DNA from 3 places in the Neobacillus terrisolis genome. Region 2 is predicted to be linked to each of the others. Evidence: predicted binding sites of a transcription regulator. Region 2 holds the regulator's gene; each other region holds the start of a gene.
The links. Region 2 encodes LexA, which represses DNA repair genes until DNA is damaged. Its sites were predicted from a motif close to CGAACATATGTTCG; they were not measured.
Positions count from the first base shown of each region.

Region 1: the regulator LexA is predicted to act here: its motif matches at 4,791-4,804, upstream of ACI48O_RS02790 (YhjD family protein).
Region 3: the regulator LexA is predicted to act here: its motif matches at 1,361-1,374, upstream of ACI48O_RS17395 (WYL domain-containing protein).

Region 1 is NZ_JBKFGH010000004.1:136,759-147,892, forward strand. Features, by position in the region: gene ACI48O_RS02760 (DMT family transporter) at 1-560, opposite strand, end outside; gene ACI48O_RS02765 (AzlC family ABC transporter permease) at 808-1,536, shown strand; gene ACI48O_RS02770 (AzlD domain-containing protein) at 1,550-1,834, shown strand; gene ACI48O_RS02775 (M48 family metallopeptidase) at 2,013-3,290, shown strand; gene ACI48O_RS02780 (IDEAL domain-containing protein) at 3,331-3,567, opposite strand; gene ACI48O_RS02785 (competence protein ComK) at 3,754-4,320, shown strand; gene ACI48O_RS02790 (YhjD family protein) at 4,388-4,762, opposite strand; gene ACI48O_RS02795 (LCP family protein) at 4,969-5,904, shown strand; gene ACI48O_RS02800 (TVP38/TMEM64 family protein) at 6,028-6,645, shown strand; gene lepB (signal peptidase I) at 6,682-7,236, shown strand; gene ACI48O_RS02810 (3D domain-containing protein) at 7,412-8,461, shown strand; gene ACI48O_RS02815 (winged helix-turn-helix domain-containing protein) at 8,650-11,134, shown strand, end outside.
Region 2 is NZ_JBKFGH010000014.1:119,639-130,772, reverse strand. Features, by position in the region: gene ACI48O_RS10475 (methionine gamma-lyase family protein) at 1-109, shown strand, start outside; gene ACI48O_RS10470 (MerR family transcriptional regulator) at 315-716, shown strand; gene glnA (type I glutamate--ammonia ligase) at 756-2,090, shown strand; gene lexA (transcriptional repressor LexA) at 2,515-3,138, opposite strand; gene yneA (cell division suppressor protein YneA) at 3,290-3,604, shown strand; gene ACI48O_RS10450 (YneB family resolvase-like protein) at 3,626-4,315, shown strand; gene ACI48O_RS10445 (DUF896 domain-containing protein) at 4,359-4,592, shown strand; gene ACI48O_RS10440 (MFS transporter) at 4,697-5,902, opposite strand; gene tkt (transketolase) at 6,244-8,253, shown strand; gene ACI48O_RS10430 (cytochrome ubiquinol oxidase subunit I) at 8,488-9,837, shown strand; gene cydB (cytochrome d ubiquinol oxidase subunit II) at 9,827-10,852, shown strand; gene sirA (sporulation inhibitor of replication protein SirA) at 11,044-11,134, shown strand, end outside.
Region 3 is NZ_JBKFGH010000029.1:4,551-15,684, reverse strand. Features, by position in the region: gene ACI48O_RS17400 (TRAP transporter permease) at 1-1,062, shown strand, start outside; gene ACI48O_RS17395 (WYL domain-containing protein) at 1,109-1,318, opposite strand; gene ACI48O_RS17390 (glycoside hydrolase family 1 protein) at 1,601-3,043, opposite strand; gene ACI48O_RS17385 (beta-glucoside-specific PTS transporter subunit IIABC) at 3,142-5,007, opposite strand; gene licT (BglG family transcription antiterminator LicT) at 5,352-6,185, opposite strand; gene ACI48O_RS17375 (S1C family serine protease) at 6,442-7,224, shown strand; gene ACI48O_RS17370 (carboxymuconolactone decarboxylase family protein) at 7,453-7,821, shown strand; gene ACI48O_RS17365 (hypothetical protein) at 7,834-8,001, shown strand; gene ACI48O_RS17360 (sulfite oxidase) at 8,063-9,124, opposite strand; gene ACI48O_RS17355 (DUF4352 domain-containing protein) at 9,364-10,248, shown strand; gene ACI48O_RS17350 (zinc ribbon domain-containing protein YjdM) at 10,337-10,669, shown strand; gene ACI48O_RS17345 (DinB family protein) at 10,786-11,134, opposite strand, start outside.

The DNA.
Region 1 (11,134 bases), on a different contig from region 2:
CCAATTTGCTGTCCTGTTGCCAGCGATAGAGGAGAAACCTTTGTAAACGTCTTTTTAATATAAACCCCCGCAAACCCGTAAGAGACAGTCGATAAAATGCTGCAGCCAATCGCAATATATACTTCCTTCGTAGGCGAAATCGGGCTCCAGCCAACTAGAATGACTACGCCTGCCAAACCTATGACCATCCCTAATCCTTTTCTTACGGTCAGTTTTTCTTTCATCCCAATCCACACTGCTAAGGCAGTACAAATTGGGGTTAACGCATTTACAATAGCCATTATAGAAGCATTTAAGTGGATGGCAGCAATAGCAATGAGAGTAAAGGGGATTGCGGCATTTAATGCACCAATAATTAAATATTGCTTCCACCACTGCTTAAAATTAGCTGAGCGTTTAGTTGCCAAGATAAACAGGAATAAGGCTAAACCGGCAATCGTTACCCGTGCCTCGATGGTGAGGAGAGGGCCGATTTCAGGCGAGGCTATTCTGATAAACAGAAAGGATGCCCCCCAGAGTGCAGCCAAAGCAAACAAAGCCCCAATTTCTTTTAATTTCATTCAATCGTCCTCTTTCTAAAGCCTATTATTTTATCATTAAGCAAATCCTTCTATCAATTTTACGGGCAGAAAAGAAAATAGTTTTAATAGAATAATGTAAGATGAGTATCTTATATAAAAATTTTTTCCTAGACAAAAATAGGAATAGCTTGTGTATAATATAATAACGCAAGTTAACTGTTTTTTCATTCAATTCCACGATGTTTAGTTAATATATTGAAATATTGTTAGGTGGTGAGACAAGATAATGGTGGAAATGGTACTTAATAAGCAATCTTCGGAGTTTAAAAAAGGACTCCAATCAGGACTCAGTATTGCTATCGGCTATTTCCCGATTGCTCTTACGTTTGGTCTTCTTTCTAAAACAACCGGTTTAACACTTATAGAAACCGTCTTAATGAGTGTTATTGTTTACGCAGGTGCCTCTCAATACATAGCTTTGAGTTTAATCACTTTGGGCACCGGAGTCTTCGAAATCATTTTAACAACCTTTATTGTAAATATTCGCCATTTCCTTATGTCAGCTTCACTTAATGAAATGTGTGAGGATGATCGGACAAGTAAGAAAATGGTGTATTCTTTTGGAATCACCGATGAAACCTTCTCGGTAGCTGCAACAAATAAAGGGACTGTAACTACGGGGTATTTGTTTGGCTTAACTTTAATTGCATACTTAAGCTGGGTGATTAACTCCGGAGTTGGCTATGTAATTGGAGCAAATTTACCGCAAACACTCCAAGATAGCATGTCAGTTGCGCTCTATGCTATGTTTATTGGCCTTCTTGTTCCATCTTTAAAGAAGAGTGTAAAAGTCGTCCTGTTAGCTGCTTTGGCGGCTTGCTTTAATACAATTTTTACAGTTGGGGAATGGCTGTCTACGGGGTGGGCTATTGTTGTTTCAACTCTTTTATCTGCCTTTATCATCGAGTTGGTCAATTCGCTTAAATTAAGACAAGGGGGCAGGGGACTTGAGTAATAGCGTAATCCTAATGATTCTTGGAATGGGGCTTGCAACCTATATCCCAAGAATGCTGCCATTTGTTTTATTTAAGGGGCGAAAACTGCCTCCGTTTATTCAAGGTGTTTTACGTAATGTTCCGTATGCCACTCTAGGGGCGCTTATTTTTCCAGGAATATTATTTATTCAAGAAGATATTTGGTACGGTCTGCTAGGGGCGGCAGCTGCTTTCCTTGCTGCATTTTTAGGAGCCAATGTAATCATCGTTGTTTTAGGCTCGATTACCGTCTTATCCATTTATGCTTATTTCTTTTAAAAAACTGCAGGGGAACGTCTCCTTGCAGTTTTTGATTTTTATCATATGAACCCCATTATTCGTTCAATCTATTATAGACAAGTTTTGATTTGTGATTTGTTCTAACATACTGTTCTATTTATATTTATTTCTTACTAAATATAGTAATAAAAGGTTGTACAAAAAGGGGGAGTTGCTTATGGTGCGGAAGCTGGGGTTTTTTTCCGTATTACTATATGCCATATATGGATTGCTAGTTTATTTATATTTGTTTTATTTCGCGGATACAAGCCTGCCGTTCGAATATGAAGGAACAAAAGCCGACCCGGCTACATTCTTAAATGGAAGAGAACTTATGCTGACAGAGGAATATTCGAGGACGCGCAACTTGCTATTTTTCCTGTCAACCCCGCTTGAATGGCTCATTTATTTCCTGATCCTCTTGTTTGGGTTATCGAAAGCGTTTAAAGGCTGGGCAGAAACTTCAAGCAATTATTTAGTATTTCAAAAAGCCATTTATCTTTTTTGGTTATCCCTTTTTGCTTATCTTGCTACTTTCCCGCTGGGGTTCATTAGTTTTTCCTTATCGAAATCATACAATATCTCAACCCAATCCTTTCCGGCTTGGATGAAAGATGAGTTAATTGATTTCTGGATCAATTATGTCACGATGTTTGTCATTGTCGTCGTTTTGTATTGGCTAATGAAAAAAAGCACAAAACGATGGTGGTTATATAGCTGGTTATTATCCATTCCTTTTACTTTGTTCTTGATGTTTGTGCAGCCTGTATTAATTGACCCGCTCTACAATGATTTTTATCCTTTAAAGGACAAACAGCTCGAAGACAAAATTTTAGATTTGGCCAGCAAAGCAAAGATTCCAGCAGAGCATGTATTTGAAGTGAACATGGCCGAAAAAACCAATGCATTAAATGCTTATGTAACGGGGATTGGCTCCAATTCAAGGATTGTCCTGTGGGATACAACCTTGAACCGTTTGAATGATGATCAAATTTTATTTATCATGGCACATGAAATGGCTCACTATGTTGAAAAACATATTTATATAGGGATCGCTGGGTATTTGCTTATGAGTCTTATTGGTTTGTATTTAGTGCATCGAATTATGAACTGGATAATACCCAAATGGGGAAATATATTAAAAATAGAGTCTGTAAGTGATATTCGCAGTTTTCCACTTTTTTTATTGATTTTATCGATGCTAATGTTTGCCGCAAGTCCACTAAACAATCTTGTTTCCCGTTATCAAGAATCGAGAGCGGATCGTTATGCAATTGAAATGACTCAGAACAGTGAGGCAGCTATTGACTCTTTCCAAGAGCTTACCAAGGCTGGGCTTAGTCAAGTAAATCCGCCATTGTTGGTGAAAATTTTCCGTTATGGTCATCCAACTATGCTGGAGCGTATTTCCAGACTTGAGGAATACGAAATTCAACAAAAAAACAGACAACAGTAAAAAGCTCGAGCGCCTCGTTAAGGCGCTCGAGCTTTTCGTATTAAGTTCCAAATTGTTTATTAAGTTCGCGATATTGGGTTGATAAATGAATGAATGCTTCTTGGTTGCGGTCATCAATGGCTTGATCGATACGGGTTAACAACTTTTCCTTTTGTGAAGTTAAAAGCACCTCGGACAGTAACATTTCAATGTACAGTTCCAAAACAAAGGACTCGCCAGACTTTTGCTTACTCATGGCACCGGACTTCATTAACTCTGAATAGGATCTCTCTTTCATCGTAATCACCCCTGCAACCTTTTTACTATTATATGGAGTTTTAGGGAAAGAATCAATAAAAAATTTTGAAAATTTAAAAAATATTTTATCCAAATTATGAATAAATTAGCAATTTTTATAAAATTTAACTTATAAACGAGAATGAGATGGTAATATGAAATCAGACTGTAAAAAGGAGATGAAAAAATGAATAGAGAAAAAAAGAGGACGATGATCGATGAATATGAAATTAATCCGTGTACGATGATGATTATACCTACCATGTATGGAAGTAAAACATATTCGCAAATTGTCGAGCTAAAGGATGAATTTCTTTCTCCCTTTCGACCGATAGATATTATTAAGAAGAGTTGTCAATATTTCGGGTCTAGCTATGAAGGTCGGATAACTGGAACCAAGCAGCTGGTCGGAATCACCCACAAAGTACCAATCACCATTGACCCCACAAACTCCATCTATTTTTTTCCAACAACATCACCATTAAACATACAATGCATATGGATCTCCCATGAACACGTAGTGTCACATAAACGATTAGAGCCAAATACGACTCTCGTTACTTTCCGAAACAAGGAATCCTATATAATTCCTGTTTCGTATAGTTCCTTTGAAAACCAGCTGTTGCGAACAGCCTTACTACGGACAAAATTAATGCAACGAATTGAAGAAACGGAGCGCAATTCCTTTTATCTTTACCGTAAGCAGCGGTATTTTGAAGCATCCGAAGGCAACGGTGAGTACGGAAAGCATTAGGCATTATAAGAATGATTCAAGAAGCATGGACCGACAAAGGACATGCTTCTCTTTATTGGTGGGAATTTTATTTTGAAGCTCCTAAAGTATGGCGCCGGTATAAGTAATACTCAAGCAACTCTTGCACCTTATTACGGATTCGCGGGTTGAAATAGTTATGATGCTCCTCGTAGCCTTTGTAAAGGAACATAAACATTGTGAAGGCCTCGTCACGGTGAATTTCTTCCACTTTTAGTTGCTTTTGCTTCATTAGCCGCTTAACTTCAGCCATCTCTCTTTGGATCACCTTCAACGTTTCCTCTACTAATGCTGAGTAGGGTTTTTTTAGTTTGAATGGACTTTTATCAATGACAGTAAGGTCACGATTCAAAACGGTAATCACCATTGGCAAATAAATGGCTTTTTCCATCAAATCCCTTTCTTCCTCAGGTATTCTTGTCATAATCCCATTCTTCTCCTTTTAGAAAAATAGAACATTTGTTCGTTTTTATCATACAAAAAAACGAAGATGAAATCAAGATATGACTTTATTTTTTCCAAATGGGCAATTTTCTAAATTTTATTAAAAAATTCTGAAAAAAACAGGAAACCGTTGCTAAAACAAAGAAGTCATAACTAAAGAAAAAATAATACGAAAGGGCTATGACCATGAGGTATGAGAAAAACAAATTTAAAAAGAGAAGGCTGAAGAAAAAATGGAAAAGGGTCCTTTACTTATTTTTACTTCTAATCTTAGTTGGAACCATTTATTCTTATTATCAGTATAAACAAGGGCTATTAGTCTCGGGAGATAGGGATAGGGGAAAAAACAAGGAATACCATTTTAATGGAAAACGAGATCAATATGGAGGGGCGAACATTCTCTTAATCGGAAGTGATGCACGCGAAAAGGAAAATTCGAGAGCAGATACAATCATGATTGTTCATTATCACCCTGAAAAGAAGATCTTCAAATTGACTTCGATTATGAGAGATTCATATGTTGATATTCCTGGGCATGGTAAGAATAAGATAAATACAGCGTTTGCTTATGGCGGACCGGAACTATTGAGACAGACGATAAAGGAAAACTTCGATCTTGATTTACAATATTATTCGCTTGTTGACTTTCAAGGGTTTGTTCGTTTAATTGATGAGGCATTTCCAAAAGGCGTAGAGGTAGATGTTGAAAAAAGAATGGAAGAATATATTGATGTAACGCTTGAACCAGGGGCTCAAAGGCTTGACGGAGAGCATTTGCTTGGCTATGTAAGATTTCGTCATGATGCGGTTGGTGATTTCGGTCGGGTTCAGCGGCAACAAAAGGTCGTAAAAGAGCTGGCCAATCAGTTTGCTAGCATCGGCACAATCCCAAAGCTACCGAAACTAATTGGTGTTGTTACTCCTTTTGTAAATACCAACTTAGGGAAAGGTGATCTGATCTCAATTGGAACAGATTACATGACAAAACATGGGACAATAGAGACAATGCGGGTTCCGATTGATGGATCCTATACCGATATGCGCGTATCAGGAATTGGTTTGGTTTTAAATATTGATTTTGAGAAAAATAAACAAGCATTACATGAATTTCTAAAGGAGTAGCCTCTGCCAAGAGAAGGATTTTCTATTCGTCATAAATAAGTGTAGAATAAAGGTAAATGGAAGATGAAACCGAAATAAATCCTCATAATTTACTCAGCTTTGGTGAACAAGGAGATACTTTCAATGGATTTTGAAACATTTAAAGAATGGTTTACGATGGAAAATATTATGACGCTAATAAACGAATACCGATCATTTGGCCCGCTGCCGGGGATTTTGCTCCCTATGCTTGAGGCCTTCCTTCCGTTTTTACCGTTAGTGATATTTGTGATGGCGAATGCCAATGCTTTTGGACTTTGGTTAGGTTTTTTATTATCTTGGATTGGTGCCTGTGCAGGTGCTGTCCTAGTGTTTTTATTTTTTAGGAAGTTTGGACAACGAAGAATCTTGCAATTTTTACATCGGCATCCTAAAGTGGAGAAGCTGATGAACTGGATCGATCAGCATGGTTTTGGTCCGATTTTTCTTCTTCTTTGTTTTCCGTTTACTCCTTCAGCGTTAGTAAATATCGTTGCCGGTCTTTCAAATGTTAGTATAGCGCAATACATGCTGGCGGTGTTTACCGGTAAGATGGTGATGATCTTTACGATTAGCTTTGTAGGTTACGATCTTAACGCTCTGATTAAACAGCCTGTGCGAACCATCGTTGTTACCTTGGTCATTTTTATTCTTTGGTATGTCGGTAAAAGAATTGAAGTAAGATTGAATAAGAGCATAAAAAGAGAGCATACTGGCGGATAGAAAAAAAGGCAGATCGTAATGGATGGAGGAGATTTAATGAAGGAAGAGATTAAAAAAGAAAGTTTGGAGTGGATTAAAGCATTAGCGATTGGAATTATCATTTTTGCCTTCATTCGAACTTTTTTCTTTTCTAATTACGTAGTTGAAGGTGAGTCGATGATGCCGACTCTTGAAGATGGTAATAAGCTTGTAGTGAATAAAATTGGTTACCAAATTGGCGACTTAGATCGCTTCGATGTGATTGTGTTTCATGCTAATGAAAAAGAGGATTATGTGAAGCGGATCATTGGTCTTCCTGGAGATAAAATAGAATACAGAGACGATCAATTATATATAAATGATAAAAAAATAGATGAACCATTTTTGGACATATATAGAAGTGAAGCCCTCGGGGGACGCTTAACCGGAGATTTTACATTAACAGAGATCACGGGAGAGAAAACCGTTCCAAAGGGGAAATTGTTTGTGTTAGGGGATAACCGTCTTGGCAGTTGGGATAGTCGCCATTTCGGATTTATTTCGGTTGAACAAGTAGTAGGAAAAGTTGATCTCCGTTACTGGCCATTAGAGGAAGTAGCAGTGATATTTTAAAAATATAAAAAGCAGGGCAGCTGAGGCTGTCCTATTTTTTTACAAAAAACAGCCCTTCTCACCCAAAATTGGTGTTATTTTCCTGTTTTATGACAAAATAAGACGTATTTTTAATCCTTCTGTAACATTACTGGTACATATTTTTGATATAACTAGATGTATAGGAGGAGAGTGTATGCATCTGATTAAGCGTATGATTCTCGTAACATTTACATCAATGTTGTGCATTTCGGGTACTCTCGTTACTTATGCACAAACAAATACCTTACAAAATTTACAACAAGAGCTTGAACAAAAGGCTAATGAAAAGCAGACTGTAAATAAAGAAATTGAAACGATCCAAAAAGAAATGGAATCGCTTACTTCGTTTATATCGGAAAATAAGGAAGCGATGGCTGCTACTCAAAGTAAAATTACCGCTATGAATGAGCTGATTGAAAAGAAAAAAGAGGAGATCGTCATTCTCGAGGATAAGATTCTTAACCGTAAAGAGGTTATGAAGAAAAGACTTGTAGCTCTTCAAAATGATAATAATTTAAGTTTAGTTTTTAAAGTTTTAATAGAAGCGGAAAACTTTGATGACTTCGTTCAACGGGCTAATGCGGTAACAGTTCTGCTAAATGCTGATAATAATATTTTAGAAGCACAGCAGGAAGATCTTAAAAAAATTGAAGAAACCAAGAAAGAGATCGATCAGCAGCAAAAGGTGTTAGCAGAGGAACAGAAGGTTCTGGCTAAACAACAGGCTGAGCTTGAGTCTAACTTGCAAAAAAGACAAGCATCCCTAGCAGCGATGCAAGAAAAATACAGTCAAATTAATGAGGAAACAACGGATATCCAGGCACAGTTAAACGCGGCTCAAGAAGCGATTCGAATCGAACAAGAGGCCAACAATCGGGCAATTGGAGCGGGTAATGTACAAAACACGGCTGCACCAGTAGGTCAAGAATTGTATGTCACTTCAACAGCATACAGTCCGGAAGAGTCTGGGGCGTTCACTGCACTTGGCTATAATATTAAAGCAAACCCATATATGAAATTAATAGCGGTTGATCCTTCGGTTATTCCATTAGGAAAAAAAGTATGGGTCGAAGGATATGGCGTTGCCATTGCAGGGGATACAGGATCTGCAATTAAAGGGCATAAAATTGATGTGTTAATGCCTACGCATGCCGACGCCTTATCATGGGGCAGAAGAACAGTTAAAATAGTCATTTTAGAATAGCAATAGGGCTTGGGGAATTTCCTCAAGCTCTTTTGTATTTATTAATAACTTTTTATGAACTTGGCTAAGGGGACAGAAAAATAATTTTACAATATATTACAATTACCCATCTCCTATTTCGAGCAATTTTTTATGGGCTATATGTTACGATAATAGGAATATTTCGATAGTTGAAAGAAGGGTAAGGATTGAATTCTATTCCGCTTATTCAAACAAAGATCATAATTCCTGCCATAAAAAACACCGATCTTCGTAGAGCAAAGCTGACAAAAAAATTAAAAGCAATCAATAAATACCCGTTAACAATTGTTCATGCTGGAGCAGGATATGGAAAAAGCACTGCATTGGCTCTATATGTTACAGATGAAAAAATGAAAAGCTGCTGGTATTCGATTTCGGCAATGGATGATGATATTCTGCCGTTTTTATCTTATTTGCTTGCGTCGATTCGGACAAACATTCCTGAATTTGGAATTGAATTAGAAAAATATATAAGTGAAATGGACCGTTACATTCGCGAGCAAGAATTAAATCTTTTAGGTTCGATGTTTATTAATGAGGTACTTTCTATAAAACAGGATATGATCGTTATTCTTGATGACTTTCAGCAAATTGGTCATTCCAATACCGTAAATCGTTGGATGGAAATTTTATTGGACCACATCCCAGTCAATCTCCATCTGGTGATCATTTCAAGAAGCCGTCCCCCGTGGAAGCCGCTCATGAGGATGAAGGCTAATGGGGCTGTTTTAGAAGTAACGAAGGATGACTTAGTGCTTTCCCAAGAAGAAGTAGAGTTGTTGTTAAATGAAAATTACGGAATGACATTGCCACAAACGGAGTTAAGTCGGATTTATCAACTGACGGAAGGCTGGGTTATAGCTTTAGGAATGATTGCAGGTCAAAGTGAGCATTACCAGTCATTAAGTGGTGAGATTGGGCAGCATTCTCGATCTTTGAAGGATTTGTTTCAATATTTAGCTTTGGAGGTTTTCGAAGCTCAGGAGGAAACTATACAGGAATTTCTTGTTCAAACTTCTATTCTAGAGGATATGACAGAAGAAATATGTAATGCAGTTCTACAAATCAATCATTCAAAAAAAATACTTTCCGAGTTGCATCATCAAAATCTGTTTATCCAAAAAATATCGGAAGAAAAGTATCGTTATCATACTCTATTTAAGGAATTTTTAGAAGAGCGGCTTTTAGCAAATCCGGGCTATTGCTTTCACTCTTTAAATAAGCGGGCCGCTCGATTTTTTGAGGAGTACGATTTGTTCGAGGAAGCCCTGTTGCATTATGAAAAAATAAATAATACACCTGAAATTGCCCGGGTTTTAAGGGAAAAAGGGATGTTATTGCTCGAAAGCGGGAAGCTTGAAAGCTTGCTTGAACGGTTAGTCCGAATTCCTAATCCTGAAAAAGATTTATCTTGGATACTCTGGTTTTTACAGGGAGAAATTCACCGCTACCGTTCGAATTATAAAGAAGCTGAGCATTGCTATCAGCGGGCCATTTTGATAGCAGAAAACCAGAACGATATCATCGGGAAAAGCAAGGCACTCGAGGGAAAAGCGCGAATATATTTAGATACGATTCAGCCCTATCATGCTGAACGTATTTTATATGAGGCGATCCAATTACATGAAATGAATGATCAAGGTTCTGAACTGGAAATGGCTAAATTATATCACTTACTTGCTGAAAATTTAATCAATCTTGGACATGGTGCAAAAGCTGAAAAATGGCTGCACAGGGCCAAAACCCTCAATGTTCCGATTGATGACGGAAATTTGGAGGCAAGATTGTACTTGCGGACCGGAAGATTTGAAGCAGCTAGAAAGATATTGTTGTCTACTGAAAGGGAGGAGAACAATGAAAAATCCTTCTTGCCTCAGTCTCATCGTGAAACCGAGCTTCTCCTGTCTTTAATAGCAGCTTTAACCGGAAATGGAGAAAAAGCAAAAAAATTGGCACAAGCAGGGATTCGCCATGGTTTAAGTAAGAAAGCTCCATTTGTTGAAGCATGTGGATGGATTAGGATGGGACATGCGGTCCAACTCATTCATAAATACGATTTGGCTTTAGCGATAAATTGTTACGAAACAGCACTAGAGATAATGGACCAGCTTCATGTTGAAAAGGGGAAAGCAGAAGCATTAATGGGACTCTGTTATTTATATGGAAGTAAGGGGGACTATGATCGAGCACACCAAACCGGAAAATTAGCTTTGCAGGAAACTGATAGAGTAAAGGATGTTTGGTTATCGTCTCTTATCACGATTTGTATGGGCATTGCTTCTTTTTATAGCGGACGTTCATCTGAAGCGCTTCAGTTTTTTGAAAAGGCCGACATATTGTTTCAACAATGTGGAGATGATTACGGGGGCATGCTCAGTCATTTTTGGCTCGCCTATCTTCACTTTCATTTAGGACAACAACAACTCTTTCTCGTTCATTTTTCTCATTTTTTAAAAACAGTTGAACGAGAGGGATACCAATTTTTTCTGCTTAACCGGACGATATTTGGCCCACGTGACATGCAAGTGTTTGCGCCATTATTAATTGAAGCGCAAAAAAATCAGCTTGCTCCTCATATTATTGTAAGGCTGTTTCAAGATATGAATCTTATCCAAACCGAATCGCATCCTGGTTATACATTAAGAGTTCAAG
Region 2 (11,134 bases):
ATATGTGGCCTATGTACAAGGCGGATTAACCTACTCCCATGTAAAAATCGCAATTTGTACAGCCTTAAATCATCTCTTAGAGAAAGAACTAATCCAAATAAAAAAATAATTTGTCAAAAACTTACGGAAATCCTCGAAAAAGTTGGAATTATTTATGTGAAAAGTGTATTATAAACAAGGATGTAGGCCTATTATAAATATTCAAAAATTTTATTTTTAATTGGTGTTATAAAATCTAACATGATATTGACAGAATTTCTAACGCAGAATATAATGTACACAAGAAGTAGGAAAACTAAGGAGGAGAAATCGATTTGAGCGGAAGCGAAATACGTCGAACAATGCCGCTGTTTCCCATCGGAACGGTTATGCAACTCACAGATTTATCCGCCCGACAAATACGGTACTATGAAGAGCATGAACTGATTTCTCCGGCCAGAACTGATGGGAAAAGAAGAATGTTTTCACTTAATGATATTGATAAGCTCCTAGAAATTAAGGATTTAATTGATCAAGGAGTTAATCTTGCCGGTATTAAGCAGTTATTTGCAAAAAATGCCGAACTGCCTCAAGAAATGAAACAAGAGAGTGAAAAAGCAAGACGAGAGTTGACTGATAATGAGATTAGAAAACTCCTTCGTAACGAATTGCTGCAAGCGGGTCGCTTTAATCGCGGTCCAATGAGGCAAGGTCATATGTCGCGCTTTTTTCAATAATATTTTATAGTTTTTTTAAAAAAGGGAGGAAATACCGAAATGGCAAAGTACACTAAAGATGACATTTTCCGCATGGCACAAGAAGAAAACGTTAAGTTTATCCGCCTGCAATTTACGGATATCCTTGGAACAATTAAGAACGTTGAGATCCCAGTTAGCCAGCTTGAAAAAGCTTTAGACAACAAAATGATGTTCGACGGATCTTCAATTGAAGGATTTGTACGTATCGAAGAATCAGACATGTACTTAACTCCAGACTTAAATACATGGGTAGTTTTCCCTTGGACTGCTGAAAAAGGTAAAGTTGCTCGTCTAATCTGTGATATCTACAATGCAGATGGAACTCCATTTGAAGGAGACCCACGCAACAACTTGAAGCGTGTTCTTAACGAAATGAAAGAGTTAGGATTCACTAACTTTAACTTAGGACCTGAGCCAGAATTCTTCCTATTCAAATTAGATGAAAAAGGCGAACCAACCCTTGAACTAAATGATAACGGTGGATACTTTGACTTAGCACCAACTGACCTTGGTGAAAACTGCCGTCGTGATATCGTTCTTGAGCTTGAAGAGATGGGCTTTGAAATCGAAGCTTCTCACCATGAAGTAGCTCCTGGACAACACGAAATCGACTTTAAATATGCTGATGCTTTAACAGCTTGTGACCAAATTCAAACGTTCAAGCTAGTCGTTAAAACAATCGCTCGTAAGCATGGTCTCCATGCTACATTCATGCCAAAACCATTATTCGGTGTAAACGGTTCTGGTATGCACTGCAACCTTTCATTATTCAAAGATGGCGAAAACGCATTCTATGATACAAGCAAGCCATTAGAATTAAGCGAAACAGCTAACCAATTCATCGCTGGTGTAATCAAGCACGCTCAAGGATTTACAGCTGTAACAAACCCAACTGTAAACTCTTATAAGCGTCTTGTACCTGGTTACGAAGCTCCTTGTTACGTTGCTTGGTCAGCTCGCAACCGTTCACCGCTTATCCGTATCCCAGCTTCTCGCGGATTAAGTACTCGTATCGAAGTACGTAGCGTTGACCCTGCTGCTAACCCATACTTAGCAATGGCAGTTCTATTAAAAGCTGGTTTAGACGGAATTAAGAACAATTTAACTCCTCCAGCTCCAGTAGACCGTAACATCTATGTAATGACGAAAGAAGAGCGCGTTGAAGCAGGTATCGACGATCTTCCAGCAACTTTATTCGATGCTCTTGAAAACCTAGTAGCTGACGAAGTAATCGTTGCAGGTTTAGGAAACCACATCCTTGAGCACTTCGTTGAAGCAAAAGAAATCGAGTGGGATATGTTCCGTACTCAAGTTCATCCATGGGAAAGAGAACAATACATGAAAATGTATTAATAAGGATAGAAAAGCCCTTGACGCTTTATGCGTTGAGGGTTTTTTGTTTTGATGGAGTTTTAATGTGCCTATACACCTTGCGGAAATTTAGACGAGGAAACTAAAGTGAGAGTTAGTGCCCTAAAAGTGTCGCGGAAATCAAAAAGAGGGAACTAAAGTATAAGTTAGTGCCCTGAAATCACCGGGGAAACAAAAAAGAGGGAACTAAACTGTAAGTTAGTACCCTAAAAGCTAAGTAGAAATCCAAAATAGGGAACTAAAGTGTAAATTAGTGCCCTGAAACCCCAGTAGAAATCAAAAAAAGGGAACTAAAGCGTCGATTCACCAGTACACCGAACCCCCGAACAAACCCAAAAAACAAAAAAGCCCCGAGGATCAACACCCTCAAGGCCCACACTTTAATAGTATCCTAGAATCACAAATCTTAATGGATATGCCGATAAACTCCAATTACCTTCCCGAGAATCGAAACATTCTGCAAGATAATAGGTGATAGTGAGGAATTCTCCGGCTGCAAACGTATGTAATCTTTTTCCTTAAAAAATCTTTTCACGGTAGCCTCGTCATCTTCAGTCATCGCGACAACAATTTCGCCGTTCTGAGCCGTTTTTTGCTGTTTGACGATGACGTAATCCCCATCCAGAATCCCAGCTTCAATCATACTGTCTCCCATAACCTCTAGCATAAATACATTTTCGTCCCCGGCTGCTAATGAATCTGGAAGTGGAAAATATTCTTCAACATTCTCTATTGCTGTAATTGGAGTACCTGCAGTAACTTTACCAATTACAGGGACATTAATGACATTGGTTCTTGGAATATGGCTTTGTTCATCTATTTCTAAAATCTCAATAGCCCGAGGTTTGGTTGGATCGCGGCGAATCAGACCTTTGCTTTCAAGTCGAGCTAAATGTCCATGTACTGTTGAGCTCGAAGCTAAACCGACAGCTTCTCCAATTTCCCGTACGGAAGGGGGATAACCTTTTTTTCTAACTTCTTCTTTTATGAAATCTAAAATATTTTGCTGCCGCTTAGATAATTTTGTCATTCTTCCCACCTCATATGGTTTTCTACTTGATCTCATTATAGCATTTATCAACTTTTGATACAAACATAAGTTCGAATTTTTCGTTGACACAAACGAATGTTCGGTCTATAATAAAAACAGAACATTCATTCGTATAGTAGGGGTGCTAATCATGAAAAAACTTTGGGAACGTTATTCTTATGTAATTATTTTAGTTGCAATTAGTTATATTTCGATTTTTGCTCTTATACATAAATTAGATAAAACAGATGAGTTTATAAATGTGACAGTTAAAGAAGGAGAGTCATTGTGGGAAATCGCAGAAGAATATTCTGATCGTCATTCAATGTCGTCTTCTGAATTTATTCAATGGGTTGAAAAGAATAATGAAATTGCTGGAGATGAGATTTATCCTGGTGATAACCTTGTTATTCCGGTAGAAGAGACAAATACAAATGTAGATATTACCGTTCTGGCAGGGGAGTAAATCAATAAAGAGGTTACGATCATGAAAACAAAGAATGCAATTATATATTGTCGGGTAAGTACGACAAAAGATACTCAAGAAACTTCTTTAGCAAGACAGGAAGAGGAACTTATTCAGTTGGCTCGCCAACATGGATTTCACATCCACACTGTTATCAGGGAACAGGCCAGCGGCTATGAGCTCGATCGGGATGGGATGTTACAGCTTTTGACGTTGATTAAAGAAAAAGATATTAATGCGGTTCTCATTCAAGATGAAACACGACTTGGCCGTGGGAATACGAAAATTGTCCTGCTCCACTGTATCTTAAAAGAAAATGTAAAGCTATATGCTATTGATCATAATGGTGAATTGCGGATTTCGGAAGCAGATTCGATGGTTTTAAAAATCGTCGGTATGGTTGAGGAATACCAACGTAAATTGCACAATATTAAAATTAGAAGAGGTATGCAACGAGCAGTAAAAAGCGGCTATGAGCCTCAAAACAATTTAAAAAATCAAGGTACGAACACAGGTAGAAAACAAATAGAGGTCCCGATCGAGGAGATCGTCAGGTTAAGAAAAAATGAATTAACCTTTGCAGAAATTGCTGCCACGTTAAGAGGATTTGGCTATGACGTATCGAAAGCAACAGTCCACCGCAGGTACCAGAATTATATCGAATCCCTTGAAAATCAAAACATCCAACTTGTAAAAAACGCCGACATTTAGTATTATGGCATTTAGTTGACAGTTTTCAAAAAGGAGTTTAACGATGCAACTAAATGAATTAATTGCAAGAATTAATGAACTGGCGAAAAAAGCAAAGACAACGGGATTAACGCAAGAAGAGGCGAAAGAACGCTCCAAGCTTCGTGCGAAATACTTAGAGACGTTTCGCTCGCAAATGCTTAATACGCTCGAAAATGTAAAGGTAATTGATCCAGAAGGCAATGACGTTACACCTGAAAAATTAAAAAGATTCCAGGCGAAAAAGCGTCTACACTAATAATTAAAAAGGAGAAATACATCGCGAAAATGTATTCCTCCTTTTTTGTTTTTATAAAAATTGTTCTAGCACCTCACCAAGCCTTTAAAGTACTCCAACGCCTCTTAAGTCAACTCAGTATTCTTCGTTTCCTTACCAAGCAATAACACCGCTAAAGCACCAATAATAATCGCAACTGTAAAGATCGTGAACATGACTGGAATCGCCGTTTTTTGAGCGACAAGATAACCAACCAATAATGGCCCGAGAATTCCCCCGATTCGACCGAACGAAGCGGCCATCCCTGCCCCGGTACCGCGAATAACTGCCGGATATTGCTCTGGAGTATAAGCATAAAGCGCACCCCATGCCCCTAAATTAAAGAAAGATAAAAAGATCCCGGAAGTAATGAGAAGTCCAAGTGATTCAGCTACACCGAAGAAATATGCACTCACTGCTGTGCCCAGTAAATAAGTAACGAGAACGAACTTTCTTCCCATTTTTTCAATAAACCATGCGGCAGTGAAATAACCAGGCAACTGGGCAAGTGTCATAATGAGTACATATTGAAAGCTTTTAATTAAGCTGAAGCCCTTCATCACCATTACACTTGGGAGCCACAAAAACATACCGTAATAGGAAAATACGACGCAAAACCATAAAATCCATAACATCGTTGTTTGAACCGTATGTGGTTTTGCCCATACAGATGTAATGTTTTGAAGAATAGAATTCTTTCGATTACCTTTCTGTGCTGTGAACTGTGGTGAATCGGGTAAGCCGATTCGTAGATAAATCGCATAAAATGCTGGCAGGGCACTAATCAGTAAAGCTGTTTCCCAACCGAATCTCGGGATAATAAAGTAGGAGATGAGTGCAGCAATTAACCAACCGCCAGCCCAAAAGCTTTCAAGCAACACGACAACCCGACCTCTTTTTTCAGCCGAAACCATTTCAGAAACTAAGGTAGAAGCAACCGGTAATTCTCCCCCTAATCCCATACCAATTAAAAAACGTAAAAGCATAAATATGGTTAAAGTAGTAGCAAAAGCCGACAAGCCACTGCCGATTGAGAAAAGCAATAAGGTGATGATGAAGACGTTTTTTCGGCCCATTCGATCGGCCATTAATCCAAACACTAAAGCTCCAACTGCCATCCCGATTGAATTAATACTGCCGATCCAGCCCATTTGCTGAGCGGACAGGCCCCAGTCTTTTTGTAGGGCAGCAATAACGAAAGACAACATACCGACGTCCATCGCATCAAATAACCAGCCAAGACCAGCAATTCCAAGAAGTTTACGCTGAGATATTGATTTGTTTCCGTTCATTTTTTACCTCTCCAATCATGATTAACGAATAATCTCCTATTATTTTGTCCAATTTAGTAAGTTCTTCTCCTATCAATTCGTTTCATTAGTATGTATATTACTTTCATCTTAACAGATGTCTTTACAGGAGAAAATCGACATGAATATATCATAATAAACAATTTCGACAGATGAAAGAGAAAACATGAAATTAAATATTATATAGTTTAAGCTTTTTGTCATAATAAGAGAGATTAGCTCATTTTTTTGAAAAAAAGCAATACAATTTGTTGTGTAAAAAAGACAAGCACTATAATATTAAAAGAGTAATGTATTGATTAAAAATGGAAAGGATGACACACATGTTTGAACAGATCGATTCTTTGTCGATTAATTCTATCCGTACATTGTCGATTGATGCGATAGAAAAAGCAAACTCCGGCCACCCGGGCATGCCAATGGGAGCAGCTCCAATGGCGTATACCCTTTGGACACGGTTTATGAACCATAATCCTAAAAATCCTAATTGGATTAACCGAGATCGCTTTGTGCTTTCTGCAGGTCATGGATCCGCGTTATTATATAGCTTGCTTCACTTATCCGGATATGGCTTATCAATTGAAGATTTAAAGAATTTCCGTCAATGGGGCAGCAAGACTCCAGGGCATCCTGAATTTGGTCATACACCAGGCGTTGATGCAACATCCGGTCCGTTAGGTCAAGGGATTGCGATGGCGGTTGGGATTGCAATGGCAGAAAGACATTTAGCTGCACAATACAACAAAGACAACTTTAATGTGATCGACCATTATACATACTCAATTTGTGGAGATGGAGACTTAATGGAGGGCGTTTCGGCAGAAGCTGCTTCCTTAGCGGCTCACCTTCAACTTGGTCGCATGATCGTTCTTTATGATTCAAATGACATCTCTTTAGATGGAGAACTAAATAAGTCCTTCTCTGAAAGTGTTGAAGGACGCTTTAAAGCGTACGGCTGGCAATATCTTCGTGTTGAAGATGGCAACGATTTAGCTGCGATTGCTCAAGCGATCGAAACAGCAAAACAAGATCTTACTCATCCAACTTTAATCGAAGTAAAAACAGTTATTGGCTATGGTTCTCCGAATAAATCAGGAAAATCTGATGTTCATGGATCACCGCTTGGTGCCAATGAGTTAAAGCTTACGAAGGAAGCGTACCAATGGGACTTCGAAGAAGACTTCCATGTTCCTGCAGATGTTTACAGCCATTTCAACCAATTAGTTGTTGAAAATGGAGTGAACAAAGAAAAAGAGTGGAATGACTTATTTGCTCAATATAAAGCAGCTTATCCTGAATTAGCCGTTCAATTTGAACAAGGTGCTAAAGGCGAATTGCCTGAAGGATGGGATAAGGATATCCCGGTTTACCAAGAAGGGAAAAGCTTAGCAAGCCGTGCATCTTCTGGTGAAGTGTTAAATGCGATTGCTAAAAACGTTCCTTACTTCTTTGGTGGATCCGCTGACCTTGCTGGATCAAACAAAACGACCATTAAAGGTGCGGGAGATTATTCTCGTAATTCGTATGAAGGCCGCAACATTTGGTTTGGTGTCCGTGAATTTGCGATGGGCGCAGCTTTAAACGGTATGGCTCTTCATAGTGGATTGAAAGTATTTGGAGGAACATTCTTTGTATTCTCCGATTACGTGAAGCCGGCGATTCGTTTATCAGCATTAATGGGTCTTCCAGTAACGTATGTATTTACTCATGATAGTATTGCGGTTGGGGAAGATGGACCAACACATGAGCCAATCGAGCAATTAGCTGGACTTCGTGCAATGCCTGGACTTTCAGTTGTTCGTCCAGCAGATGGAAATGAAACAGCGGCTGCATGGAAGTTAGCATTAGAATCTAGATCAGTTCCAACTGCACTTGTTTTAACTCGTCAAGATCTTCCGACTATTAAAGGAACAGCTGAAAATGCATATGAGGGCGTTTCCAAAGGAGCTTATGTTGTTTCTCCATCTGGAAAAGAAACAGCAGACGCATTAATTTTAGCAGCTGGTTCTGAAGTTGGATTAGCGATTGAAGCACAAAAAGCGCTTGCAAGCGAAGGAATCGATGTTGCAGTAGTCAGCATGCCTTCTTGGGATCGCTTTGAAGCGCAATCTAAAGAATACAAAGAATCCGTTCTTCCTAAAAACGTTAAAAAGCGCTTAGGAATTGAGATGGGATCATCACTAGGCTGGCATAAATATACTGGGGATGAAGGTGAAGTATTGGCGATTGATCAATTCGGTGCATCTGCTCCAGGTGAAAAAATTATGCAAGAATACGGTTTCACAACTGAGAATGTTGTAGCGATTGTGAAGGCATTGGTTGCTAACAATTAAATATCGTAATTAAGTTTGGAACGAATCTTATGATTCGTTCCTTTTTTTCGTTATTAAAAGGTGAATCATCATTAGTTTCTCCTATGAATCAATTACATTTATCACATTTGTGATTAATGACACAATTTATTCAATAGTGTGTCACATTTCGGTAACAATTCCGAGGTTCTAAAAAATATTTTAGTAATATAATGTAAATGAGATTTGTAAGTTATGGAAATAGGAGGGATTATGATGGATGGGGTTTTATTGTTAAGCAGGCTCCAATTTGCAATTACAGTTTTTTACCATTTTCTATTCGTACCATTAACGATCGGGCTGGTTATCTTGGTAGCCATTATGGAAACCAATTACGCTCGTACAGGAGACTTGCAGTATCGTAGAATGGCCGATTTCTGGGGCAAGCTTTTTTCAATAAATTTTGTCCTAGGTGTGATCACAGGAATCACCATGGAATTCCAGTTTGGTACAAACTGGTCGGAATACTCAAGATATGTAGGAGATATTTTTGGATCACCACTCGCCATTGAGGCATTGCTCGCCTTTTTCCTAGAATCGACCTTTATGGGGATTTGGTTATTTGGCAGAAACAAATTTTCAGCAAAAATGCGGGCATTTTCGATCTGGATGGTTGCCCTTGGCACCAACATTTCGGCTCTTTGGATTATCACCGCAAATGGTTTTATGCAAAACCCGGTTGGATATACATTGAAAAATGGTCGAGTTGAGCTTGAAAGCTTTAGCGCACTTGTAACAAATCCTTATGCATGGCATATGTTTTTCCACACTGTCATTGCCTGTTACATAGTTGGTTCATTTTTTGTTATGGCAGTAAGTGCCTACCATTTACTAAGAAAAAAAGATGTGGACTTCTTCAAAAAATCATTCAAATACGGACTTATTATGGCACTATTTGCCAGTACAGCAACTCCATTTTTAGGACATCAATCAGGTGTTTATGCAACAAGTGTTCAACCAGCTAAAGGAGCGGCAATGGAAAGTGTTTGGGAAACTCAAACCGAGTTACCTTTCAGCATTATCCAAATTCCTGATCCGGAAAATAGTCGGAATGCTTTTGAAGCATTAACGATTCCAAAGCTTGGCAGCTTCTTCTATACAAATAAATTTGATGGGGAAGTAACTGGATTAAAAGATTTTCCTAAGGATGAACGCCCAAATGTAAGCTTAGTATTTTATAGTTTCCGAGCAATGATCGCACTCGGCTTATATTTCTTAGCTATCACCTGGTATGGTGCATATCTTTACCGGAAAAACCGCTTAGTAGAATCTAAGAAATATTTAAAATTTGTCCTTTACTCTGTGTTATTACCATATTTAGCCATTAACCTAGGATGGATGGTTGCAGAAGTGGGCCGTCAGCCTTGGGTGGTATATGGTTTAATGAAGACCGCCAATGCTGTATCACCAATTTCACTTGGACAAATTTGGTTTTCTTTAGTCAGTTTGATCGCATTTTACACGGTCTTACTCATTGCGGATGTATACTTAATTATCAAATATGCGAAAAAAGGACCAGAAGGATTAAGCACAGCAAAGGGAGGTGTCGAAACTTATGTCTCATGATTTCTTAGCCGTGACATGGTTTGGTCTCTGGGGATTAATTTGGACCGTTTACATTTTCTTAGATGGTTATACACTTGGAACAGGCATGTTGTTACCGTTCGTTACAAAAAACCGTGCCGAGCGTAATCAATTGCAGGAAGCAATTGGACCGTTTTGGGGTGGAAATGAAGTATGGCTGATTACCGCAGGTGGTGCAACGTTTGCAGCATTTCCTGGGGCATACGCAGACATGTTCTCGTTCCTTTATGAAGCTCTATTCTTAATCTTATTTTCACTGTTTATTCGTGCGACAGGCCTTGAGTTTATGCACAAGGTTGATTCTCCGCGATGGCAAACATCTTGGAAATGGGCGTTTGCGGTTGCAAGCTTTTTGATTGCCCTATTATTCGGCGTTGCTTTCGCGAATTTGTACCGCGGCTTATTAATTGGTGAGAATGGCTATGAGGGGAATCTATTAAGTCTGTTAAATCCGTATGGCCTGCTTGGAGGAATTCTATTTGTAACATTGTTCTTATTATCAGGCTCGCTTTGGATTCAATTAAAAACTGTGGGAGAAGTTGTGAATCGCTGCAAAAAAATGGCGAGAACCTATTCAATGATTGCAGCAGCAGTCTTAGCGATCTTTTTTGTGGCAACAATGAATATGACGCCGATTGCCAACAACTTTAATGAGGTCCCACTATTATGGTTGGTGCCTAGTTTATCGCTCATTTCGATTATGCTAACGGTTGTCTTTGTTTTTAAAGATAAGATTGGCGCAGCATTTACGACTGTTTGCTTAGCCATTGTCTTACAAATGGCGACAGGATTTATTGGCATGTTCCCAAATATGCTTACATCGATCATTGATGATAAGTACAGCGTCACCTTATATGATGCAGCGGGTAGTGCCCTTAACTTAAAGGTCATGTTCACGGTGGCTGTTATTTTTGTACCTATTGTCATCGGGTATCAAATTTGGAGCTATTTCCTCTTTAAAGAAAAAGTTACAAAAGAAAGTGCAAAAGGGTATTAAGGGAGATTGACCATAGGGGTTTTTATAAAGGGGTATTAAGAAGGGGAGCGGTTCCGCTCTCCTTTTGTTATGGCGTGAAATAGGAAAGAATTCGACAAAACTAGTGCTTGTTTTTGACGCTTTAAGACAAACCTCCCATTGACTTTTTTCTATAATGAGAAAAAGAGCATGTCCGCAAAGGAGGTTTTATATTGAGAACCTATCAACTTTATTTAATAGAAGATGAGTTTGCCTCCCATTATTTTGGAAAAGAACGTTTGTTTTTTCACTTGTTTCTTGAAA
Region 3 (11,134 bases), on a different contig from region 2:
CCGCCAATCATGGGAGCTGCTGCTTTTCTTATGGTTGAATTTATTGGAAATGGCATTTCCTATTGGGATATCGCAAAAGCCGCTGCCATTCCAGCCGTTTTATATTTTACCGGAATCTGGATTATGACCCACTTAGAGGCAAAACGAATTGGTCTGCGCGGATTAACGAAAGAAGAACTGCCTGACAAAAAAGTAGTACTAAGAAAGCTATATCTATTAATCCCAATTGTCATTGTTGTGCTTCTGTTAATGTCAGGAATGAGCGTAATGCGCTCGGCGATTTGGTCGATCGTTGTAACAGTAGTAGTTAGTGCCATCCGGAAAGAAACAAGAATCGGTGTTAAAGGTTTTATCGAAGCATTAGTTGATGGTGCACGTACCGCTTTAAGCGTGGCCGCAGCCACAGCCTGTGCGGGAATCATTGTTGGAGTTGTAACGAAAACAGGGCTAGGACTTAAGCTGGCGAATGGATTATTAGATCTTGCAGGTGGAGCGTTAATCCCAACTTTATTCTTCACGATGATCGCCTCGCTGATACTCGGAATGGGGTCACCGACAACGGCGAATTACGTAATTACCTCAACAATTGCCGCACCCGCGATCATATTATTGGGTGTTCCAGATTTGTCGGCACATCTTTTTGTCTTTTATTTTGGGATTATTGCTGATATAACCCCTCCGGTCGCCTTGGCTGCTTTTGCTGCAGCAGGAGTATCTGGTGGAGAACCAATCAAAACAGGAATCGACTCCGCAAAGTTGGCGATTGCAGCGTTTATTATTCCATACATGTTTGTGTTGTCACCTGAGCTATTAATGATTGAGACGACAATTGTATATTTAGTTTGGGTTGTTTGTACTGCACTTGGTGGAATGATGATTATTGGTGCCGGGATTATTGGGTTTTGGTTTCGGAAGCTATATTTATCGGAAAGGATTCTAGGGATTGTCGGAGGTTTATGTCTGATTTATCCGGAAATGATTACGGATATCATCGGAGTCAGCTCCTTCATTGTTCTACTCGCTTTACAACGATTCATAAGGCTAGAAAAATCAGCTGGTTAGTTATTAATGATGGGGATAGCCGAATTTGGGCTATCCATTTGTTTTTCTAGCGCAGCCGTTTTGCAGGTATAGCCGATAGTATATTTTCAATTTTAAAGCGCCGAATTTGGTCTCTGAGATAACAAAAAGCATAGACGTATGTCTTGTCGATGGAGTTCACTAAGATTTTTCGATTTGAAAATTGCTGATTGTTTGCTATATAGATAATCTCTAAAGGCATTTTTTCAATCATCGAGCGTGAAAGGAGTCTTTCCATTTTTATCACCCTTCAACATTTTAGTATACTTTTATTGTATTCAGAACAAATGTTCTGTATACCTGAAAATATTGAGAAACTTATATGGTATGAGTCCATTTATTGTGTTTTCCAATAACGATGTTGTTTTTTGTCTTTCGACATCAGCAAAAGTCGATTGCCTGCTATTTTTGCATCAGGGTGTCATTTTCTGCGCTTGCCTAGGAAATAAAGGAATATTTCCGTATTTCTCCAAACGAAAAAACGCCGGTACCCACAACGGATACCGACGAACTTTAATCTTTATAATTGTTCTCCATTTGTACCAATCACATTTTGATACCAATAGAAAGATTTCTTCCGTTTACGCTCAAGTGTTCCGCTGCCATCATCGTGCTTGTCAACATAAATGAAGCCATAGCGCTTGGAAAATTCACCGGTTGATGCACTGACTAAGTCAATGCAGCCCCAGCTTGTATAACCCATCAACTCAACGCCGTCTTCAATCGCTTCACCCATCGCTTTAATGTGCTCACGCAAGTAATCAATTCGATAGTCATCATTAATGGAGCCATCTTCCTCGACATTATCATAAGCCCCTAAACCATTTTCCACTACAAAGAGGGGAACCTGATAACGATCGTGAAGCTTGTTTAAGGAGATGCGCAATCCTTCAGGGTCGATTTCCCAGCCCCAATCACTTGCCTTCAGGAATGGATTTTTCACTCCGCCGATGATGTTGCCTTGTGATGCTTCTAATTCTGTCTTAACTTTTTTCTCTGTACGAGACATGTAATAGCTGAAGCCGATATAGTCAACAGGATTTTCCTTCAACAACTCAAGATCACCGTCTTGAGTTTCTAATTCAATGCCATGCTCCTTGAAATAGCGCTTAATGAAAGCAGGGTACTCACCACGAACTTGAACATCGGCACAGAAGTTGTTGAAGAGGCGCTCCTCTTGAAGGGCAAACATGACATTTTCCGGATTGCTATCAAAAGCGTAAACCGGTGCGAAGATAACCATACAGCCAATCTTTGAATCAGGAATGATTTCGTGACATGCTTTTACCGCAATACTGCTAGCAACAAATTGGTGATGGAATGCCTGGAAAGTAGGTTGGTAACGGTCTTCTTCTTTATGGATCGAGAAGCCAAGACCCATAATCGGCATCACTAAGCCGCTATTAATTTCATTAAAAGTCATCCAATATTTTACTTTGTTTTTATAACTGTTGAAGATTGCATTTACATAGCGCTCGAAGAAGGTGACCACTTGACGATTTCTCCAGCCGCCGTATTCCTTAACAAGGTTAACCGGCATTTCATAGTGAGAAATGGTTACAACCGGTTCAATTCCATACTTGTGTAATTCATCAAAAACACGATCGTAGAAGGCAAGCCCCGCTTCGTTTGGTTCTAACTCATCGCCATTTGGAAAAATTCGTGTCCAGGCAATCGACATACGGAATGCTTTGAAGCCCATCTCTGCAAATAAGGCAATATCTTCTTTGTAGCGATGGTAGAAGTCGATACCTTCATGATTTGGATAAGAATATTTGCTTTTATCAATTTCAAAGTTAAAACCAGGTTCCTGTAAAATCGATAAACGCTCTTTTCCTCCAGGAAGAACGTCGGCAATATTTAACCCTTTATTGCCTTCGTGAAATCCACCTTCCATTTGGTTAGCAGCTGTTGCCCCTCCCCATAAAAATCCTTCTGGAAATTTATTGCCAACTGTATTCATTTTGTTTCCTCCTAGTAAAAATATTAAGTAAACCTCTTATCTTTAGAATGAATATATAAAAATTAGAAAAGGGGGAGGGAAATCCCCCTTATTTTTACTTATACTAATAAAGCCATGAATGCATCTCGTGTTTCAACATGTCCTTCCTTGACAGGTTGAATCGATTGATAACGATCAGGGTTTGTAATAATAATTGGTGTCGTTAAGTCGTAGCCCTCAGCTTTAATTGCTTCCAAGTCAAAGGTTACCAGAGTATCACCAACATCCACAAAGTCACCATCTTTAACATGTGCAGTAAAATGCTTTCCATTCAATTTAACAGTATCTAAACCAATATGAATAAGAATTTCTGCACCGTTATCACTCGTAATGCCAATTGCGTGTTTTGTTTTAAAAATAGTCGTAACTCGACCAGTGACGGGAGATACAACTTTTCCTTCAGTTGGCTGGATGGCAAAACCCTTTCCCATAATCCCGCTTGAAAACGTAGAGTCCTTCACTTCACTTAATGGTTTTACTTCACCTTTTAATGGGCTAAATAATTTTTCAGCGGCGACGATTACATCTGGTGATGAACCATCAGCTTTACTTTGATCACCATCTGTCGTTTCTTCCTCATCACTTTCAACATCCTCAAAGCCCATTAAATACGTTGCAATAGCACCAGCTGCGAAAGCAATTGGGAAACCTAATACTGCTAATACAAATCCTTCACCGATAAATGATGCAATCCCTGGTAAACCGGCATTACCGCCAAGGATATAGTATTTTACGCCTAAAGCACTGTAATAAGCTCCTCCGACAGCACCACCGATTAACGCTCCGATAAATGGCTTCTTCAATCGCATGTTAACGCCATACATAGCCGGTTCGGTAATCCCCATCACAGCAGTTAAACTTGTCGTCATCGCAAGTGATTTAAAAGATTTATTTTTTGAACGTAAAGATACTGCAAATGTTGCCCCAGCTTGCCCCATATTGGCCATGAACATTGAAGGTAAAATCAAGTCGTACCCCTTTGTAGCGAGATTGTTCATCGCAATTGGAAGAAAAGCATAGTGCATACCCGTCATAATAATTAATGACCATGTACCACCTAAGATTAATCCAGCAAAGATCCAGCCATGTTCAAATAATGCGCCAACTCCAAAAGAAAGCAAGTTTCCAAGATAATTACCTAGAGGTCCAACCGCAATTAGCGTCACAGGTACCACAATTAGAATCGTTAACGTTGGAACAACAATCAGTTTAAACATGCTCGGAATAATCCGGTCGACCCATTTCTCAACATAAGATGCAATCCAAATTGCCAGTAAAATCGGAATTACCGTAGAAGAATAGGTGACAGCGGTTACAGGTAAACCGAGAAAAGCAACCTTTTCACCTGAGCTTAATAATGCGGTTAAGGTTGGGTGTAAGAGGGCGGCCCCGATTGCTGCTGCTACATAAATACTGCTTCCAAATTTACGCGCTGCACTAACTGCTAATAATATAGGCAGGAAGTAAAACGCTCCGTCGCCAATTGCATTCAAGATGGTATAAACTTGACTCTCATTTGTTAGCCAGCCAAGCGTCAGTGCGATGGCGAGCAATCCTTTGATCATACCGGCACCGGCAATCGCAGGAAGAATCGGTGTAAATACACCGGAAATCACATCAAAGATAGAGGCAATCACATTTTTACTATTGCCAGATTTCTTTGATTTGCTATCTGCCTTAATGGAACTGTTTTCTAAAATGGCGGTATATACTTTTGGTACATCGTTCCCGATAATAATTTGAAACTGTCCACCGCTAATATTTGTGCCCATTACTCCAGGAACCTTCTCCATTTTTTTGCGGTCCACTTTTTTTATGTCATGTAGGTTAAATCGTAATCTTGTCATACAGTGAATCATGTGCTGTACGTTTTCTTCGCCGCCAACAAGCTCAACAATACTTTTAGCTGTTTTTGTATAATCCATTACAGTACCCTCCTTATTTTTGAAAAAAAATAACCTGAGGAGCAGGAGAGGGCATATTTACCCAACTCGAGCTTCTCAGGTTTTGCCTGCTTAACCAGTAACAATCCTGTTTGATTATGATTTAGTTTTAACAAAGCGGATGAAGATATTCGTAAGCATGGCCAACGCTTACGAGTTCTCCATCATTCAGGGAATAAAAAAAAACCTAAATTGCAAGTCAAAGGTGACATTGCAATTTAGGTTTTGCCTGCATGATCAGTAACAATCCTAACAAATCAATATTAATTTGTGATATTAGAATAGCATGCGCTTTCATTTCTTGTCAACGCTTTCTTTAGAAAAAATTAATTCCGATTTACAACCCTCTCGATATGGATCGTAAGATAGGCCATTTCTTCCTTCGTAATCGTATGCCTATAAGTTTTTTCAATAAAACTTTTAATCTTTTCCGTGCAGTGAAATGCATCCTTGTGCTTATCCTTAACCAATTCATATAAAAAATCATCGCGACTCTCGAAATGAGTTTCACTAAAAAGGCGCTGGGCAAAAAACTTTAAATGGGTGAGAAAGCGGAAATAATTTAATGATTCCTCATCAAGCTCAATTTTGAAATGATACTTTACGATTGTTAGAACATCTTGAATTAGTTTCGTTATATTCACCACGTTTGGCATTTCTTCATTTAACTCAGCATTGACGATATGCATGGCAATAAAGCCCGCTTCATCCTCAGGAAGAGAAATGCCCAACTTGCTGTCAATCATTTTTAACGCTTCTAAGCCGATACAAAATTCATCCTTATAAAACCTTTTAATTTCCCAAAGCAAAGCATTATTAATTAATAAGCCCTTTTGATTTCGTTCAATCGCAAAATTTATATGGTCGGTCAACGAAACATAAATGCTGTCATTAAGCTTTTTGCCGATTCTTTCTTTGGCACGGTTAATAATCTCTTCAGAAACCTCCATGTATTCTAAAGGGATTTCGTAAAGTAATGTTTTAAATTTTTCCGAAACATCCTTGTTGTCGAGCTTAAACACCTTTTCGATTTTACTCTCGTCTACAACATCACCAGGGCGTTTCTGAAAAGCAATCCCTCTGCCCATAATTACGGATTCTTTATTTTGAGCATCGATAACACTAATAACATTGTTGTTAATTACTTTAGCGATTTTCATCATAATCACCTATTGTAGTAAATTTTGGAATAAAAAAAACCTAAAACTAATGATGAGCCTATTAGTCTTAGGTTTTGCCTGATTGAACAGTAACAATCCTATTGCGGTAAAATATAATTAGATAAATATTATCATGGTTCTGCATAGTTGGCAATCACTTTGGAATGGGATTATACTGTTTGAAATTGTTAACCGATAAGATAATAATAAACCAATATTCTGTTGTACTTTTTAAAAGGAAGGGAAGGGGGTTGTTATGGACGAACAAAGGGAGGAAACCATTCAATATGAAGAGCCAACTGTTGAAGACTTTCTGATCGAGGAGGATGACCCGGGGAGAGAGCGGAGAAAAAAGCGCCGAAAAAGAATAATCCGTTCTAGCGCCGCAATTATCGCAGTTGTTTTTTTGATCAGCAGCTTTTCGATCTTTACCACTTTTTTTAATTTGCCAGCCCTTGAATTTTTGAAAACATCATTTCAGTTATCCCAGCGTGAGGATATCCAACAATTCAAAAAAGCAGTGGTGGCTGTTGAAGGAAATAACATAAAAGGAACAGGCTTTAATATAGCAGCAGACGGATATATCATCACCAATTATCACGTAATCGAAAACATGAAACCGATCGTCGTTCATTTTTCGGATGGACAAGTTTATAAAGCGACCGTGGAACAGGGGTTTCCAGAAATAGATGTAGCATTTTTAGATATTAAAGGGGAAGATTTACCTGTTCTAACATTGGACAATAAAGCTAGTTTGGCAGAGGGGAATGCGGTCTTTGTTATCGGTAATCCGTTGGCTTTTTACCAAATTGCCAATAAGGGCGAATTAATTGGCCTAAGGGGTGTAAATGATATTGAAGTTCCAGTTCTCGGAATCACGGCTCCAGTCTATCGAGGTAATAGCGGCAGTCCTGTGATTAACGAAGAGGGAAAAGTGGTAGGAGTGGTGTTTGCTTCGACTATTCCGAGAGTCAATAAGGGGGAAAAGCTGGAGGGGCTGGCGATTCCGATCGAGGAAGTTTTGCGAAGGTTGCCGTAGTTTTTTAGTAGGTTGATTTGCAACAGGGTCATGGTTTATCCGCGGAAAATGGCCGTTTATCCGCCTGAAAATCGATTTATCCGCCGAATTGCTGTATTTATCAGCCAAACTCGAAATTCAACACAATCTGCCAAAAGACATTTCACTAAAACAGCTCTGAATCTTGGAATACTTGTTCCATTTTAATCCATACTATCAGTGATATTGAATGAATGGAGTGGTAAGGAGATGGAAGATTATATTCCTCGAAATGAAACGGAAGCCGCACTGCATGAATATAAACATGGGCTAGGCACTTTTACGCAAAAAATGCCGGAAATCGCCCGACATTTCAATGAGTTTACTGAGGCATGTTTTAAAGAAGGCGTCCTATCCCAAAAGGAAAAGCAGTTAATTGCGTTAGGCATTAGTGTATATTCACAGGATGAGTATTGTATTATTTATCATACGAAAGGCTGCCTTGACCAAGGCGCAAGCGAAGAAGAAATACTTGAAGCCTTAGGGGTAACCGCTGCGGTTGGCGGCGGCGCAGCGATGAGTCAAGCGGTAACACTAGTTCAAGATTGCATTTCTGATCTTAATCAAATGACACAATGATAGGTGGCCGGAATGGATACTAATAAAAGAACTTATTCGTTAGCTAAAAGAAAAGAAGAAAAAGAAAGTTTAGAAATTAGTTCGACTGGCTATGGATTAGAATCGGTGTCAAATTCAATCGAAGAAGACCGATCAACACAATCTACCAATGATGATAATCCTTCTTGTGGAGGATTATAAAAATACTAACCAATCAGAAATGTGAGGGCATCGTCCGAAAATGGATGATGCCCATAATTATTTACTCGACTTTGATTTTGATTATCGATACGGCGTTATAGCCATAGCCCTTTTGATTCCAAAAAGCTGTTAACGGTTGAATTCGTCCGGCGGTATCCTTTGCCCTTGAGTAAATTGTGTACTCACCTTTTACTCCAACGTCCCAGTTGTAGGACCAATTGACCCAAGCATAGGTTTGATACTGGTTTTTGTGAAGGGTGGTTTTTCGCCAAGTATCTCCTTTATCAAAGCTTATTTCTACCTCGGAAATCACTCCTTCTCCTGTCCAAGCAATCCCGTTAATTTCATGACTCCCCTTTGGCAAGATTGTTAAATGTAGAGGCTGAAGAATGGTTGAATTTATATTCATAGTTGTAACCGGAAAACGGTCTTTGTCCTTGTCTCTTTGAGGATAATATACATAATCTTCTGTTTGAAAGTGGCCTTCAAAAGGACGGTCGATTACTTCAAGTCTGCTGAGCCATTTTACTGAAGCCATTCCGTACCAATTCGGAACGATTAATCTAAACGGAAAACCATGCTTTAAGCTAAGCGGTTGATCATTATATTGAAAGGCAATCAACGTGTCGGGATGGAGGGCTTTTTCGATTGGAAGGCTTCTTGCAAAATGGATATTTCCTTCGACTCCGGGTTTCTTCCCGCTGTCCGCTCCGTGAAAAACAATTTCTTTAGCCGATTCAGAAACCCCGACATTTTTAAGAAGCTCAATCAAAGGAATCCCCGTCCATTTTCCTTGGCTGATCGCTCCATCTTCCCACTGTTCGCCATACACTTTTGGGACAAAATAGTTCCGCTTATTACCTGCGCACTCAAGTGGAGTTACAATAGATTTAGTAGGCATAGAAATGATTTCATAATAATGTAAGTAACGAGGCTGTCTTACTTGACCGGAAATTTGCAACCATAAATGATTTTGGGTGAGAAAAGGGTAGGGAAAATGGTTTCGTAGATAAAAATATTTCGTTGGTGTTTGCCAATAATTAAGAAAGTGGATAGGGGATTCCTGATTTTCTGGCTCTAAGCTTCTTGTTGTTAAAAATGGGACAATCCGTTCCCTTTCCATGTGATCACCTCACTTCATACTTATAATATTCCTATAGAAATGTGGTAGAACGCTAAGTTTCCTGAATACGAAATGATACATGGATCCAGAATTGGGTGCGTACCCAGTAAAAGGATAGTAAACTACTAGAAAAATTTAGCAGAATCACAAATAAAAACGGTTGGAATTCCATTTCCAATAGTCTAATATAAGAAAAGTACATAATTTGCAGGAATACCACGCAAAGGGGAGAAAAGTTGTTGCTAAAAAGATTTATAATTGTCTCAATTGGTTTGCTTATTCCGATACTTTTGGTATCATGTTTTGTGGACGTAGAATCTACGAATCAAAAAGTTGAAGAAATTGGCCAAGAGAAAAGGGAATTTACATCTTTAGACGAACTGGGAAATTTTGATTGGAAAAATCAAAATCATTTTGATTGGGATAAGCTATACTTCTCCAAACAAGATTTCAAGGAAATACTGCTCCGAATAACCGATGAAAATGAAAACGGAAAATCGCTTTATAGTGATGCTGAACTTGTTGATAATAAAACGGTTGTTTTGACAGTTAATAATTCTGATGGAGCGTCATTTGAGAACTTAATCCAAGCTGCCGTGATGGATACGTTTATTCGGCAATTTTATGCTCATACTGAATTGTTTGATGATCAAAAGGATCCCGTTATCCGCTCACAAGACTTAGCAGGTACAGTGATTGCAGAAAATAATGGCCCAATTGATTTTGATGAAGACACTGGCCGTCCTAAAATTTTAGGGACATTCAAGCTTGGGGATAAAGTAGATGTTGAAGGAAACATTATTACTTTTACGAATGCTCAGTACACTGATCAACGGGTTGAGTTTGAAGAAAACCAACCGGTCAAAGTATTGTTATTAGATCTTGAGTTCCAAAATGATGGTCAAGCTGAAGCGTTTATTACTGATTCAGACTTTGAGGTCTATGACTATAAAGGTGATAAAATGGATACCTATCCAGTTGCTTATTTTAATGGGAAAATTCAACCTGGAAAACTACTGAAAGGTCAACAGACTTATGGTGTATCAGGAAAAGGCCCTTATAAAATCTATTATAAAAATAATATCACTGGAGCAAAAGCAGCATGGGTTATTGATGTGAAGTAAGGAAAAGAAGTCTCCTTTTCTAGGGTGTGCGACATGTCCGGTGAAACACAAAAAAATTGAAAATTTAACAAATGGAGGAAAAATATTAATGTCTCATTTACCAAATTGCCCAAAATGTAATTCAGAATATACATACGAGGATGGAAGCCTTTTTGTCTGCCCCGAATGTGCACACGAGTGGTCTTTAGAATCTGTATCTGAAGATACAAAGATTATTAAAGATGCTAATGGAAATGTATTAAACGATGGCGATACCGTTTCAGTCATTAAGGACTTAAAAGTAAAAGGGAGCTCATCCGTTATTAAAATAGGTACAAAAGTTAAAAATATCCGTTTAGTCGAAGGCGACCATGATATCGATTGTAAAATTGAAGGTTTCGGCGCGATGAAATTAAAATCAGAATTTGTTAAAAAGATCTAAAGCTGGTTCCATACAATGTAAAAGCAGGAAGCTTGAAAATGGAGCTCCTGCTTTTTACTTTTATAATAGATAGTTGGCTTGATTGGAGTATCTCAATAATTCTTAAATCACTTACTCTATAATTGTTTTTTTATAAATTTAGGGAGGTTTTTTAAGCCAATCATACGAGCGTAGGTAAATAGTTGCCCTTTATGGTGAATTTCATGTTCTCTCATTATTTGCAACACATGCCTACCTGGAAGCTTGGTTCCTAATAGCTGGGTTAAATCAACAGGGTTTTCCAATTGTTTAGCTGTTAAGCTTTCAAGATTATTCCTGGTATTTGACGTTACTTCAGCTAAAAATTGTTGTAACTGTAAAGCGGTTTGAACCTCTGGTTGTTGTCCGGATGGTCTTACTGCAGATCCTTCTATCACGGCCCTGACAAAGTAATCTCCGGCATTCCCTATGTGAAGCACTAGATCC